One region of the Paenibacillus allorhizosphaerae genome, then DNA from elsewhere that is predicted to be linked to it. Evidence: a T-box and tRNA genes for the amino acid it is inferred to sense, from the RefSeq annotation. Region 1 holds a T-box; the other holds one or more tRNA genes.
The links. The T-box of region 1 lies ahead of ACFQI7_RS09225 (arginine--tRNA ligase). A T-box ahead of a tRNA ligase gene usually reads a tRNA of that ligase, here a tRNA-Arg.

Region 1 (6,693 bases):
ATACTCGCTCGCCGCGCTTGATATTATTAACGGCGAATCCGCCGCCATTTTTAATCCTGACGGGGTGTTGTCGCGGGAAGCTTTCGTCAAACTGGCCGTCGCTTCTACAAGGGCGGATGTGTCGAATATGGCCGGTCCGGCTCCGTCGGATCTTTCTGCGGATCAATGGTCTTATCCGTATATCGCCTATGCGGCTCAGCATCATTGGATCGATTTTATGACCGATGCGTCAGGCAAGTTTTATCCTGAACAGCCGATCACAAGACAAGAAGTAGCTGCGCTTATCGGAACAACGATATTGAACTTGCAGGATGAGTCGGTACGCAACCTGTGGCTGCAGTCCGGATGGGCTAACGAAAAAGAAGCAAAGCCATTCAAGGACGGCCGTCAAATCACCGAATTGATCGCGCCTTATGTGTATTATGCCGTAAACCGAGGCATCATGGAAGGAGACGAGAGCGGCTTTAGACCGAGCGACCCGCTTTCCCGCAAAGAAGCCGCCGCCATCATATACCGTTGGGTAGATCAAGAAACGGCAGAACGAGTGCTGGATGTGACGGGCTTTTATGCGATTCGCTCCTATTCGGCTCTAAACCGGATGCCTTCCCTGTCAAACATAATATTCGGTTGGTCTCATTTGCAGTATGACGCGGCCGGCAAGGCGAGTTTGCAAACCGGGGATACCGAGTACCGCATTCCGGAAGGCTGGGAGCAAGCGGCGGAAGCGGCCAAATCGGCGAATATTCGCAGCGAGCTGATGGTCTATTACGGCAGCGGCAATTTGCGAGATTTCGTCAAAGATACGGCGGCGCAATCGGCTTTTATGGACTCGCTGATGCAAACGCTGGACGATCCGCGTTATTCGTTTACGGGCGTATGCATTGATTTTGAAGGCTTGAAGGAGGAAGCGAGCGCAGCCGATTATGCCGCTTTCCTTACCGCGCTGAAAGCGAAGCTAGGGAACCGTTCGTTAACGGTCGCCGTTCCGCCCGTCTATTACTACAAGGGGTATGATCTGAAAAAAATCGGCGACATTGCCGATACGGTCATTTTGATGGCTTACGATTTTACCGATCAAGGGAGCAAGCTGCCTTCCGCTCCGCTGCCGCTTGTGAACGATACGGTACGGCAGGCGCTTGCCGCGATTCCCAAAGAAAAGCTGGTCCTCGGCATTTCCAAGCAAGCGAACCAGTGGATTACTTCGCAGGGAATTACGTCCTATTACGAACCGGAAATCGATGCGGTGGAGCGGCGATTAGCCTCGCAGCCGGATGGGCAGACGTGGAGCTTGCCGTATCATTTGAAGCAAATCGTATTCCAGGACGAGCGCGGCAGCCACTTGATATATTACGAAGATACGGAAAGCATAGCCAAAAAGCTGTGGCTGGCCAAATACTACGGGCTCAAGGGCGTATCCTTATGGCACATGGGCAATGTTACGGCTGCGGACTGGGAACTGATCGGCACTGCCGCAAAGTGACCAAGAAAGCGGCAGGCAGCCGCGATGGGGAAGTCATAGATGCAGGCAGCACCACGCAATAACTGAAAACGTATGGCACGCATCACTTGACATTTCACGATCCATCCTGTATAAATGTTTCTAAGCATTGACATGATGTGAATAGCATGAATATTCATGAACGGGAAAGTAGTCCGTGACAAGCAGTCGCAGCGAGCCGGGTTGGTGCAAGCCGGTACGGTTGTCCAGGATGAAACGGGCCCGGGAGATGGTTTGCCGAAATACAACAGGCAGTAGGCGAATCCGGTCATGGACCGTTATAACATGAGTGGTTGGGCCCGTTGCGGCTTAACACGCAGAGTGGTACCGCGGGATCATTATAGCTCTCGTCTCTTATTGGAGACGGGAGCTTTTTATTTTTTTAGGAGGGTTGATCTTGAAGATGAAGATTAGCGATGTGATTGTAGGTGCAGTAGAGTCCGCTTTAAACGAATTGTTCCAAGCGACCGGTTTGCAGCGGCCGGAAGGGCTCAAGATCGGGATCGAGCATCCGAACTATATGACCTTTGGGGATTACAGCACCAATATTGCCATGCTGCTTGCCAAAGCTTTGAGAAAACCGCCGGCAGCCATTGCAAGTGATCTGAAAGACATCTTGGAGCGGGATGCTTCGATTCAAGCGTTGTTTTATAAAATTGAAGTCGCTCCGCCTGGGTTCATTAATTTGTATGTGGACTGGAAAAAATGGGCGTACGGTTATGAGACACGCACCACGGCACAATCTTCCGGGCAGCCTCGTAAAAAGGTGCTGATCGAGCATACTTCGATCAACCCGAATAAATCGGCCCATATCGGGCATCTTCGGAACTCGTGTATCGGCGACACGCTTGCGAGGCTATTGAAGCGAACGGGCTATCAAGTAGAGGTGCATAACTACATCGACGACTTGGGGAATCAACTGGCCGATACGGTTGTCGGCATGCTGCATACGTCAACGGAGCAAAGCTTTGCGCGCTTCGGCGATTTTTGTTGGGAAACGTACGCAAAAGTAAACAAGGCGTATAAAGAAATTCCGGCTTTACAAAATGAGCGTGCCGCCGTGCTGCATGAGTTGGAGAAAGGAAATACGAACATCGCCTGGATGGGGCTGCTGGTGGCAGAACGAATCGTACGTGAGCATCTGGAAGAGATGAAGCAGTTCGGCATCGATTACGATGTCTTGGTGTGGGAAAGCAGCATCGTCCGGGAAGGATTGTGGTCGCGCGCGTTTGACATGCTGCAAACGACGGCAAGGTTTCAGCAGGAGACGGACGGCAAGCTTGCGGGATGTTGGGTGCTCAGGCAGCCGAATGGGGAAGGAGACTCGGGGACGGGAGAAGGCGCCGATTATCAGGCGGACAAAGTGCTGGTAAGATCGAACGGCATCTTGACCTATACGGCAAAAGATATCGCTTACCATTTATGGAAGTTCGGACTGCTCGGCACTGATTTTCGTTACAAAAAATTCGCCGACAAGCTATGGTCCACCCACCCGGAAGGAACCTCCAGGAAGATCGGTCATGCCGATCTCGTCATCAATGTCATCGATTATCGGCAGGAATATCCGCAAGCGATGGTCAAGCAAGCGCTGCAAGCGCTCGGATTCCATGAACAAGCGGAGCAGCTGCGCCATGTCAGCTACGGGGTCGTATCGCTCAGCCGGGAGACGGCAGCCGGACTTGGGGTGGACACGACGGAGGAGAAGCATTCGTATCCGATGTCGGGAAGGCAAGGCATCGGCATCAAAGCCGCCGACTTTCTCGATCGCATGGAACAGGTCATCGAGGCGAAACGGTCCCGCAAAGCCGGTTTGTCCAGCCGCACCATCGCCGCTGCCGCAATCCGCTACTACTTGTTGCGATTCCATCTGCAGACGGAAGTCGTGTTTGATTTGAATCAGGCGACGGAAGTGTCCGGGAATACCGGTGTCTACATGCTGTACTCGTATGCCAGAGCGTGCAGCATTTTGGACAAAGCGAAGGCCGGTCTTCCGGAGCAAATCGAGATGAAGGGGTTCGACGAGCTGGACCCTCAGGAATACAGCCTGATGCGGTATATCGCTTATTGGCCGGAGACACTGGAAGCGGCGAAGGAGGAGCTGGCTCCCAACATATTATGCTCTTATGTACACGAATTGGCGACGCTGTTTAATCATTTTTATGCAAGTTGCCCGATTCTCAAAGCCGAACAACACACGATGCTGTTTCGCCTGTGGCTGACACAGCGTTTCCAGGAAACGCTCCACGATGCGCTGCAAGTGCTCGGACTGCCGACGCCTAAACGAATGTAGAAGCGCTCCCCCAGCTTTTCATTAGGTTGGGGGACTTTCTTTTTTTGATTGCATCAATCAAATAAATGGGTTAAGCCGACAGCATTTGTTAACAAAATTTAACATTTTTTGACTTTAGAAAGCGTTTACAAAAAAGAAATGGTCGTGCTATAATTCGGAAGGATATTCCAATTATATGTTCAAATATAATCAAATGTCCGGATATTCGACCGCCGTTTTTCTACATACTGGGTGTAAATAGGAGGAGGTGATAAAAACATACAGCACATTGCAGTCAGATCAGCATTTTTGTTAGATATGATTTAAATGGATTCAATCAAGCTCTCCTTGCAATTCTTCCAAACACCTCCTCAAAACGATTTGCGTACATATGCTTCTTGGCAACTCCTTTTATTAAACGATTACATATTTATAAAGCACGACCCTGCCTCAAAACGTTGGAAAAATGCAAGCGTTTTGTTTTTTTATATGCAATGACCATTGGAGGGTATCGATATTGATGGCTACACTACGACAACGGTTCACATCTGCCCTGGTATTGACATTCGTTTCATCGAGCATGGCCTTTGTGGCTGTGCCTCAACCGGCGAATGCAGCGGCTGCACTTCCGTCGATCATGATCACCGAAATGATTCCAAACGCAAAAAATGTAAAACCTCCAGGCGCTACGGCCAATTACGACGAAGCTTACGAAATGATCGAGCTGTATAACAATAGCGGTCAAAATGTGAAGCTGGGAGATTTACAAATCATTATTAGGGATGGCTTTACTGATAAAGACAAAGTGAATACGCCATGGAACTGGGGCAGCGATGCAAGTAATGTGATCCCTCCCTCCGGTATTATGATCGTATGGATTAAGCAGGAGAAAAACCCGTTTTCCTTCGATGATTTTTATAAATTTTATAAGGAAAAAAATCCGGATCTAAAGGCGGAGCAAATCGCGGTTGCTTCAGGTATGGGGCTTGTGAATACCGGGAAAAGAACGGTGATCGTCGCCAAAGCGGATGGGACGAGAATAAGCAGCGCCTCCTACGAAGGCAGTACAACGGAAACTGTAGACGACCGGGCCATTCAGTTCGCTTACCCGACGGACGGAAGCATTGACATGAGAAAAATCGACTCCGGTAAGGATTCTTTATCCACACCGGGCAAGCTGAGTGCGCAACAGGTGCCGCCAGCACCGGCCAAGACGGTTCCTAACGATAAGCCGGCGGACAAAACGGATGCGAAACCTTCGCTCAATGCAGTGGAAATAGCCGCCAAGCTCGGTATGCTGACAGGTGACGGAAACGGTGTGACGCCGGAATATTTGGCCAAAACACCGACGAGAATTCAAGCAGCTGTCATGTACTTGCGCTTGAAAGGCTTGGAGGTGGAAGCCGCCAAGTTTACTGATGAAGACAATTTCAGCGATGCGTCATCGGCTTCGTGGGCAATACCTATTCTTGCTTATGTAAAAGCCCATCCCGAGCTAGGAATGGAAGGCGTCGGCGACAACCGCTTTGACCCGAATACCGTTATCTCGGCCCAAGCCTACTATAAAATGATGCTGGAGGCGCTCGGATACAAATACGGCACGGATTTCTCCTGGGAGCAAACCTTCGACTTCGCTGCATCCATAGGCTTAGGCAAAGCGGCAAGCGAAGTCGATTTTACGATGTCGGAGCTGGCGACGGCAACGTTGGAAGCTTTGATGACGAAGGTGAAAGGTTCTGACAAGACGCTGGCACAGATGCTAGTCGAGCAAAAGGCGATAAGTGCTGATGTGGCCAAATCAATAGGATTGAATTAAAGCAAATCGCAAGAATGGTCCATTCGGCTGTTTGACAATAAATATATTATAGAACGTTTCTGTTATTTGGGCTTTATACGGCGAATTAAACGAAAGTTATCATTCTTTATCCATACTAGGAGGAACTCGATGTTTACAGTTAAACAACGACGCGCAATTATTCACACTTTACTTGTTTCATTGATATTATCAAGTTTTGGCTTTATAGCTGCTCCACAGACTGCAAAGGCGGCTGCACTTCCTGAGATATTCATTACGGAGATCATTCCGAATGCGAAGAATATTGCAACTCCCAAATATGACGAAGCCTACGAAATGATTGAGTTGTTCAACAATAGCGATCAAACTGTACGGTTAGGAGATTTAAAGATCGTTAACCAACAAGGACTTAACGAAACGGACAAAGAAGATAACCCGTGGACGTATGATGCGGTTGAAGCTGAGAAAACCATTCCTCCTTATGGAGTCATGGTGGTATGGTTAAAGCAATCGACGAATCCGTTCACATTTGACGATTTTTACAATTTTCAATTGACGAAAAATCCGGATCTCAAAAGAGAACTTGTTGCCGTCGCGATTGGGACTGGCGTTAATTTGCATAATACGATGAATAGAACACTTATTATTTATAAAAACAATATAAGAATTGTTAAAGCGAGTTACATTGGTCTTAACAGTGAGGATACAGCAGACGATAAGGCGATTCATTACTCATACCCTAAAGATGGTTCTATTGCTATGAAGAAGATCTCAGTTAAAGTCGCCTCCACTCCTGGACAAGTGAGTGACGGGCAATTGCCACTGCCTGAAATAAACAATCCCACCGTGGCATGGGGGGATAGTAAAGCGACAATCAGTTGGATAGCGCCGATTGTGCGAGGAACAAGCAACTATACACACATTAATATCTATGATCAATCAGGGACAAAAGTTGCTGGACCGATCACGGATACGACATCTGCGGTCATTAACGATCTTGTGAACGGAAATGATTATACATTCACGGTGAAAACGGTAAATGATCAGATCACTGAAGGAATCAGCTTTGGTGTAACCTTACCGGTAGGAAAGCCATCCGCTATCCCGCTAACCGAAGTGGAGAATCCAACG
Region 2 (6,693 bases), on a different contig from region 1:
ATAAACGTTTTACCATAATTATTTATAATATAGTTAACCGCATCGGTTTGATACAAAATCCCAGATGATTTCAATTCATATAACATCCATTCAGCAATTTCATTCACTGCAGTATCCAATTTAAACGCCCCTCATAAATAATTGATTCGTGAAATCCAAAAACTCACAAGAACCCACCAATGATGAAATCAGGCGTAATATGGCTATCAGACAGCCACTCCTGTGGTTAATTTAGTTATAAAAATAACCGACTGTGAAGCAGTCGGTTATTGGTTTTAATGGGGCCATGAAGAAATGAGCTAAACTGAACACGGTCTCTCGTTCGCTTCAATTTCTTGCCCAGCTCGCTTGCCTGAAGGCATCAGGCTCATTTTGTCAATAATAAAAGTCCCAATAAAATTGTCCGCTGCAATAGTCCTGATATATCTGCTTTAATAATGCTTATCAAAATCCACAAGATTGTAGGACGGTTGACCATCATTGAAATATGCCTTCAAATTCGTCAGGAAAATCTCCATTGCCCTATCGTCATAATACACAGTTGAGCCCGAATTATGCGGGGTGATGATGATATTATCCATCTGCCACAACGGACTCGACTCAGGCAAAGGTTCTTGCTCGAACACATCCAAGCCTGCACCAGCGATCCGGCCGTTACGCAATGCTTCAAGCAAAGCCTCCGTATTCGTCGTTCCGCCTCTGCCGATATTGATAAAGTATGCGGAAGCCTTCATCAGAGCAAATTCCCTGCTTCCAAATAAATAATGCGTGTCCGGAGTCAGGGGAAGTGTAACGATGACGTAATCGCTTTGCTGCAGAACTTCATCGAGTCCGAATTTATCGAACATTCGATCCACATATGGCGAAGGCTCTCCGGATCGTCTCACACCAAGTACCCTCATACCGAACGCTTTACCAAGCCTAGCCGTCTCCTCTCCAATCGCCCCGACTCCGATCACCCCCATCGTTCGGCCGTGAATTTCGTGTAACTCCCCCGTCGATTGCCAGGTTTTTTGGGCCTGATGGCGGATCGAAAGATGAAGTTTTCGAGAAAAGGCAAGCATCATGGCCAAGATCGTTTCGGAGATCGGAAAAGCGTGTACGCCACTGGCATTCGTCAATAAGATCCCTTGGGCGGCCATTTCGGCAAGCGGCATTCGGTCCACTCCAGCCCCCCAATTCTGTACCCATCTTAATTTCGAGTTTGAATTCAAACATGCCTCGGCCAACCTGTTCCAACCGACCATAATCTCGGCGTCCTTTAGATGGGAGGCCCATTGTTCTTTGTCGCCATGAATCACTTCCCACCCGGTAGGAATTACCGTGTATATCTGTTCGAGTTGGTTCAAGGACATTGGTCGCAGGCACACGATCTTAGGCATAATGGACATCCTCTCTTTCCCTATCGATAGGTTTCTCTACAGTATAAAGAATCGCCGTAGAGTACGGAAGAGCTTACTCAAGAAATGCTAATTTACTAAAGGAATCCACGCAATGTTCATACGAAATACGGATATTGATGCTCCTTGACATTTCTCCCACCCAAGAGAAGTTGTTATCGAGCAGTAATCTCTTTATGAAAGAACCAAAAATTAAAGGATGTGCCCCAGTAAATCCCGAACGCCGGCCATCCCCAAATTAGGCTATTGCACAATCGTATCCGTTAGCCATCCATGCATCCTGCGCTGCACCACAGAGCATGAAAGTTAATCCGTTCTTTCATGGTAGTTTAACAAACTGATGGTATTTTGTATATTTTCCTTTATTTACGAGAACGATTTCTTACTATCGGCGCACTCGCTTAACCAAATGATAAACAAATATCAAGAATAAAATAAGATCCAGGCAAAGCAAAGAATAAAGCAAAGTTATCTTTTTTCGCAATATCGTATCCCGTTAGCGAGGAAAAGGCCACCCGATTGTTCGCGGCAGCCTCATGATGTGTGTTTTCTACGCTATCGTATCCGTTAACTTAGAGAGGTTGCATTCATTCGATGGAATCACAGTGGCTTATCTTATCTAATTTTCGAGTCCGTATAAGACCAGGCATTCTTATTTACTTCACCTAGATAGACTTTCGCAATTAGATCAATTGAAATCTGTCTACCGATTTGTTCAATCTTAACTTCGTCTAATGCATTGATCCCACCAAATTCCGATGAACACCATTCCCAGGTGTCTTCTCCGTCATGCAAATATTCTTGAAATCCCCCTAGAAGTTTTAATTTACTTGCAATTTCGGGCAATTCTTTATCGGCATAAAACCAAAGCCTAACATATGTGTTCATTATCAAATCTCCTCATAAATTTAACCATACGCTTAGTTCAATGAGGCCGTCCATTTAACCTTGGCAACCTAATAGGCTTCCATGACGGCAACAAAGCTGCCGTTCAACGCGGCAGCTTTGTTGTGGTGTGATTTGTGCGCTATCGTACCGAGGGAGTTCAGCGTCAATTGCTCCTACGGCATGATCACGAGTTTGAAATCAATAGGTTGCCGGGCTAGCGGTCCAAGTCGATAGATCGGCCAAATCTTCGAAGGTCCAGGCGTCCGTAGGAGGCACAATGGTATAACTGCCCAGCCAATACAGCCTTCCAATGCTTGCTTCTGACACTCGACTTTCACACTGCATAGCCCCCTCCATTATCATTTTGCGTCAGGCAGCAGAACGTGGTGCGTTCCTTCACGGTGCAGCTCACCGCCGATCCATGCTTCGCAGCCCGCCGGAACCGTCGCCTTTACTCGAATTCCGCCGCTCTCGCGGATCACGGCAACGCCGTACTCCCCACCCGGTGTCACGACGGTTCCTTCTGCATAATCCAGATCAAACAGCTTCGGCGCAATGATCACTTTCGTAAAGCCCGCCTCGGCAATGTTTATCCCGAGCAGCTGTTCCGCTGCAAACACCAGCGGCATGGCGGCCCAGGCATGGCTTGCGCTCTGAAACTTTACGCCACCCGTAGCGGATTTGTAAAATAGCTGCCAATTTTCCCACAGCGTCGTCGCTCTAGCATCCAGCATGGAGCCATACCGTTGACGGATCATCCGCAGCACAAGGGCAGCATCTCCGTGTTTTTCCAATGCCCGGTATACGAACAGCATGAAAAAAGGGCTTGCCTTCATGACCCGTACCACCACGCCCAACAAATACACAGCGAATGATCCGAGCCGCGCGTTCTTCACCGCTGTCGTGCAGATGCAGTAGAGCCAAAGCATTCGTGATCTCGCTGATTTTTTCCGACATGGGCCCGTTCACAACACACTCCGTGTACGCCCCCGTTTCATCGTTCCACAGCCATGACCGGATTGATTCCGCAAGCTGTTCCGCCAATCCGCGAAAAACGGATTCCGCCTCCGCGTCGCCCAGCTGACCGGCGAGCCTTTCCGCTACGCGTTTATCAAATTACGATGGACAGACGGGCAAGGCTTCATGCTCGAGCCGACCGATATCGGTGCGGCGGTTCCAGTCGGCAAGATCCGTATGACGAATTCCGCACCGCTTCTCTTTACGCTCGCCCGGATGAAAAAAATCGCGTTGGGGCGCGATGCGTTCACCAAGCATAAATTGAATCACCATGTGCTGGATATCTGGTATTTGTACTGCGAAGAAATTTCGATAACGGACGAATCGACGGATGCCGTTGCAAATCATTCCGTGATGGGCAAGGCGCAGCAGACATTGAAGAAACTTGCATTCGAATCGTTCCAACTAAGAGAAGTGGCTGCTTCTCTTGGGCTATCGCCCTCCCGATTTTCGAAGGGCTATAAGACTGCCTATGGAGAAACGCCGATTCAATTTGTGACGGGCTTGCGCTTGGAAAAAGTAAAAAAGCTGTTGGCCGAGACGAAAATGACGCTGGATCAAATCTCCGAATGCTGTGGCTATCAGAACGGCTTTTACCTGAACCGGGTTTTCACCAAAAATGTGGGTATAACGCCGCTGCATTATCGAAAAATGCATCGGGTCTAAACCTTTCGTTGCGTCTTCTTTGGTATTGTCTGTTTTTTTTTCGAGCCGCACCATTGAATTTTCATGGCAGCTCAATCAGTAGCTGACGCGCCCGACCATCCTATTCAGTTGCAGCGATCTTTAGTGAAACCGATGACCGGATTGTTTATTGGGCTATTGTTCCCATTAGGGGGAAGGAGCTTACAATGGAATATGGGAATAACGTTAGCGGGGATCCCTATTTGCATTATAAAAAAAACCGCAGTTTACCCACGGCTTTTATCCTTACCGTCCTAGAAGGGATTCGAACCCATGACACACGGCTTAGAAGGCCGTTGCTCTATCCAACTGAGCTACTAGGACAAAAATTTTTATATGATACAGTTTCATTAAGCGGATGATGGGAATCGAACCCACGCTACCAGCTTGGAAGGCTGGAGTTCTACCATTGAACTACATCCGCATCTTGTGGTCGGGACGACACGATTTGAACATGCGACCCCCTGGTCCCAAACCAGGTGCTCTACCAAGCTGAGCTACGTCCCGATCATACAATGCCGGTAGGGGGAGTTGAGCCCCCACGGTTTCCCTCACGATTTTGAGTCGCGTGTCTGCCAATTCCGCCATAATCCTACGTGCCCTGAGAGATTCGAACTCCCGACCTTTTGATTCGTAGTCAAACGCTCTATCCGGCTGAGCTAAGGGCACAATTAAATCAATGATGGAGGCGCCACCCAGACTCGAACTGGGGGTAAAGCTTTTGCAGAGCTCTGCCTTACCACTTGGCTATGGCGCCTAGTTCAATAAAATAAAAGCGGAAGACGGGATTCGAACCCGCGACCCTCGCCTTGGCAAGGCGATGCTCTACCCCTGAGCCACTTCCGCATAAACCAATGCGCTCGAGAGGACTCGAACCTCCACGGCTGTTACCCCACTAGAACCTGAATCTAGCGCGTCTGCCAATTCCGCCACGAACGCATGCAATTATTGGTGCGGTTGAGAGGACTCGAACCTCCACGGGCGTACACCCACTACCCCCTCAAGATAGCGTGTCTGCCATTCCACCACAACCGCGTATAGGATTAATGTGAGCCATGTAGGACTCGAACCTACGACACCCTGATTAAAAGTCAGGTGCTCTACCAACTGAGCTAATGGCTCATCCAAAGGACTGGGGATCTAGGATTCGAACCTAGGCATGACGGAGTCAAAGTCCGTTGCCTTACCGCTTGGCTAATCCCCAATAAGAAAGGGCGATCGATGGGACTTGAACCCACGAATGCCGGAGCCACAATCCGGTGCGTTAACCCCTTCGCCACGACCGCCGCGCAGGGGTAGCAGGAATTGAACCCACACCAAGGGTTTTGGAGACCTTTGTTCTACCTTTAAACAATACCCCTAAATGGAGGCTGATGGATTCGAACCACCGAACTCGTCAGAGAACAGATTTACAGTCTGCTGCGTTTGGCCACTTCGCTAAGCCTCCATGATGGTGCCGCCGAGAGGACTTGAACCCCCAACCTACTGATTACAAGTCAGTTGCTCTACCAATTGAGCTACAGCGGCACAACAATGGCTCGGGACGGAATCGAACCGCCGACACGAGGATTTTCAGTCCTCTTCTCTACCGACTGAGCTACCGAGCCTTATGTAATTGGCGGAGCCAATGGGATCGAACCGCCGACCCTTACCCTGTCAAGGTAATGCTCTCCCAGCTGAGCTAAGCGTTCATATATGACCCGTAGGGGATTCGAACCCCTGTTACCTCCGTGAAAGGGAGGTGTCTTAACCCCTTGACCAACGGGCCTTATGTAATTGCGACGGAGAGAGAGGGATTCGAACCCTCGCACCACTTACGCAGTCTAACCCCTTAGCAGAGGGTCCCCTTGAGCCACTTGGGTATCTCTCCAATAGCGGCGGAGGGGATCGAACCCCCGACCTTACGGGTATGAACCGTACGCTCTAGCCAGCTGAGCTACGCCGCCATTTATTGTTCTGAACGGACGGAGAAAGAGGGATTCGAACCCTCGAGACGCTTGTGACGCCTACACGATTTCCAATCGTGCTCCTTCGGCCATCTCGGACACTTCTCCATAAAAATGGCTCCCCGAACAGGACTCGAACCTGTGACAACTCGATTAACAGTCGAGTGCTCTACCAACTGAGCTATCAGGGAATATTTGGTGGAGCCAAGCGGGATCGAACCGCTGACCTCCTGCTTGCAAGGCAGGCGCTCTCCCAGCTGAGCTATGGCCCCTAAACAAATCATATGATTGGTGGGCCTTAGTGGACTCGAACCACCGACCTCACCCTTATCAGGGGTGCGCTCTAACCAGCTGAGCTAAAGGCCCTAATGTTTATGGCATAAAAAAAACCACTAACGTGGAATTTTTTCCGCTTTGCGACGTTCTACTCTCCCAGGACCCTGCGGTCCAAGTACCATCTACGCTGGAAGGCTTAACGTTCGTGTTCGGGATGGGTACGCGTGGTTCCCTTCCGCCATCATCACCAAACGGTTGATGTTTCTGCCAGGAAACATCTATTACTTTTGTTCAAGGTCGCTTGTACCCTGAAAACTGGATCGAAACAAGGCTCCAATTTATCTTTTATCGTTCCGTTGTGCTTCGCACAAAGGTCACTTCAAAAAGATAAATCTTCGCTGCAACAATGCTGAATCTTTTAGCTAATGCTTCCGAAGCTAGCTTTTCTTCGAAAAGCGCTTAGGATAAGCCCTCGACCGATT

Region 2: it encodes a tRNA-Arg, which carries the amino acid that the T-box ahead of ACFQI7_RS09225 (arginine--tRNA ligase) is inferred to sense. The anticodon was not compared.

Annotation. Positions count from the first base shown of each region.
Region 1 is NZ_JBHSRV010000002.1:111,543-118,235, forward strand. Features, by position in the region: gene ACFQI7_RS09220 (glycosyl hydrolase family 18 protein) at 1-1,480, shown strand, start outside; T-box leader at 1,628-1,856, shown strand; gene ACFQI7_RS09225 (arginine--tRNA ligase) at 1,902-3,788, shown strand; gene ACFQI7_RS09230 (hypothetical protein) at 4,288-5,583, shown strand; gene ACFQI7_RS09235 (S-layer homology domain-containing protein) at 5,713-6,693, shown strand, end outside.
Region 2 is NZ_JBHSRV010000042.1:51-6,743, reverse strand. Features, by position in the region: gene ACFQI7_RS37300 (DUF6953 family protein) at 1-119, opposite strand, end outside; gene ACFQI7_RS37295 (D-2-hydroxyacid dehydrogenase) at 432-1,355, opposite strand; gene ACFQI7_RS37290 (hypothetical protein) at 2,016-2,288, opposite strand; gene ACFQI7_RS37285 (alpha-L-rhamnosidase C-terminal domain-containing protein) at 2,648-3,217, opposite strand; gene ACFQI7_RS37280 (helix-turn-helix domain-containing protein) at 3,432-3,971, shown strand; tRNA gene ACFQI7_RS37275 (tRNA-Arg) at 4,240-4,313, opposite strand; tRNA gene ACFQI7_RS37270 (tRNA-Gly) at 4,343-4,413, opposite strand; tRNA gene ACFQI7_RS37265 (tRNA-Pro) at 4,420-4,496, opposite strand; tRNA gene ACFQI7_RS37260 (tRNA-Arg) at 4,585-4,658, opposite strand; tRNA gene ACFQI7_RS37255 (tRNA-Cys) at 4,673-4,746, opposite strand; tRNA gene ACFQI7_RS37250 (tRNA-Gly) at 4,764-4,835, opposite strand; tRNA gene ACFQI7_RS37245 (tRNA-Leu) at 4,845-4,928, opposite strand; tRNA gene ACFQI7_RS37240 (tRNA-Leu) at 4,939-5,024, opposite strand; tRNA gene ACFQI7_RS37235 (tRNA-Lys) at 5,039-5,111, opposite strand; tRNA gene ACFQI7_RS37230 (tRNA-Gln) at 5,122-5,193, opposite strand; tRNA gene ACFQI7_RS37225 (tRNA-His) at 5,203-5,275, opposite strand; tRNA gene ACFQI7_RS37220 (tRNA-Trp) at 5,280-5,350, opposite strand; tRNA gene ACFQI7_RS37215 (tRNA-Tyr) at 5,354-5,436, opposite strand; tRNA gene ACFQI7_RS37210 (tRNA-Thr) at 5,441-5,516, opposite strand; tRNA gene ACFQI7_RS37205 (tRNA-Phe) at 5,524-5,596, opposite strand; tRNA gene ACFQI7_RS37200 (tRNA-Glu) at 5,686-5,757, opposite strand; tRNA gene ACFQI7_RS37195 (tRNA-Ser) at 5,772-5,859, opposite strand; tRNA gene ACFQI7_RS37190 (tRNA-Met) at 5,862-5,935, opposite strand; tRNA gene ACFQI7_RS37185 (tRNA-Ser) at 5,955-6,043, opposite strand; tRNA gene ACFQI7_RS37180 (tRNA-Asn) at 6,051-6,126, opposite strand; tRNA gene ACFQI7_RS37175 (tRNA-Ala) at 6,132-6,207, opposite strand; tRNA gene ACFQI7_RS37170 (tRNA-Ile) at 6,225-6,301, opposite strand; rRNA gene rrf (5S ribosomal RNA) at 6,347-6,463, opposite strand.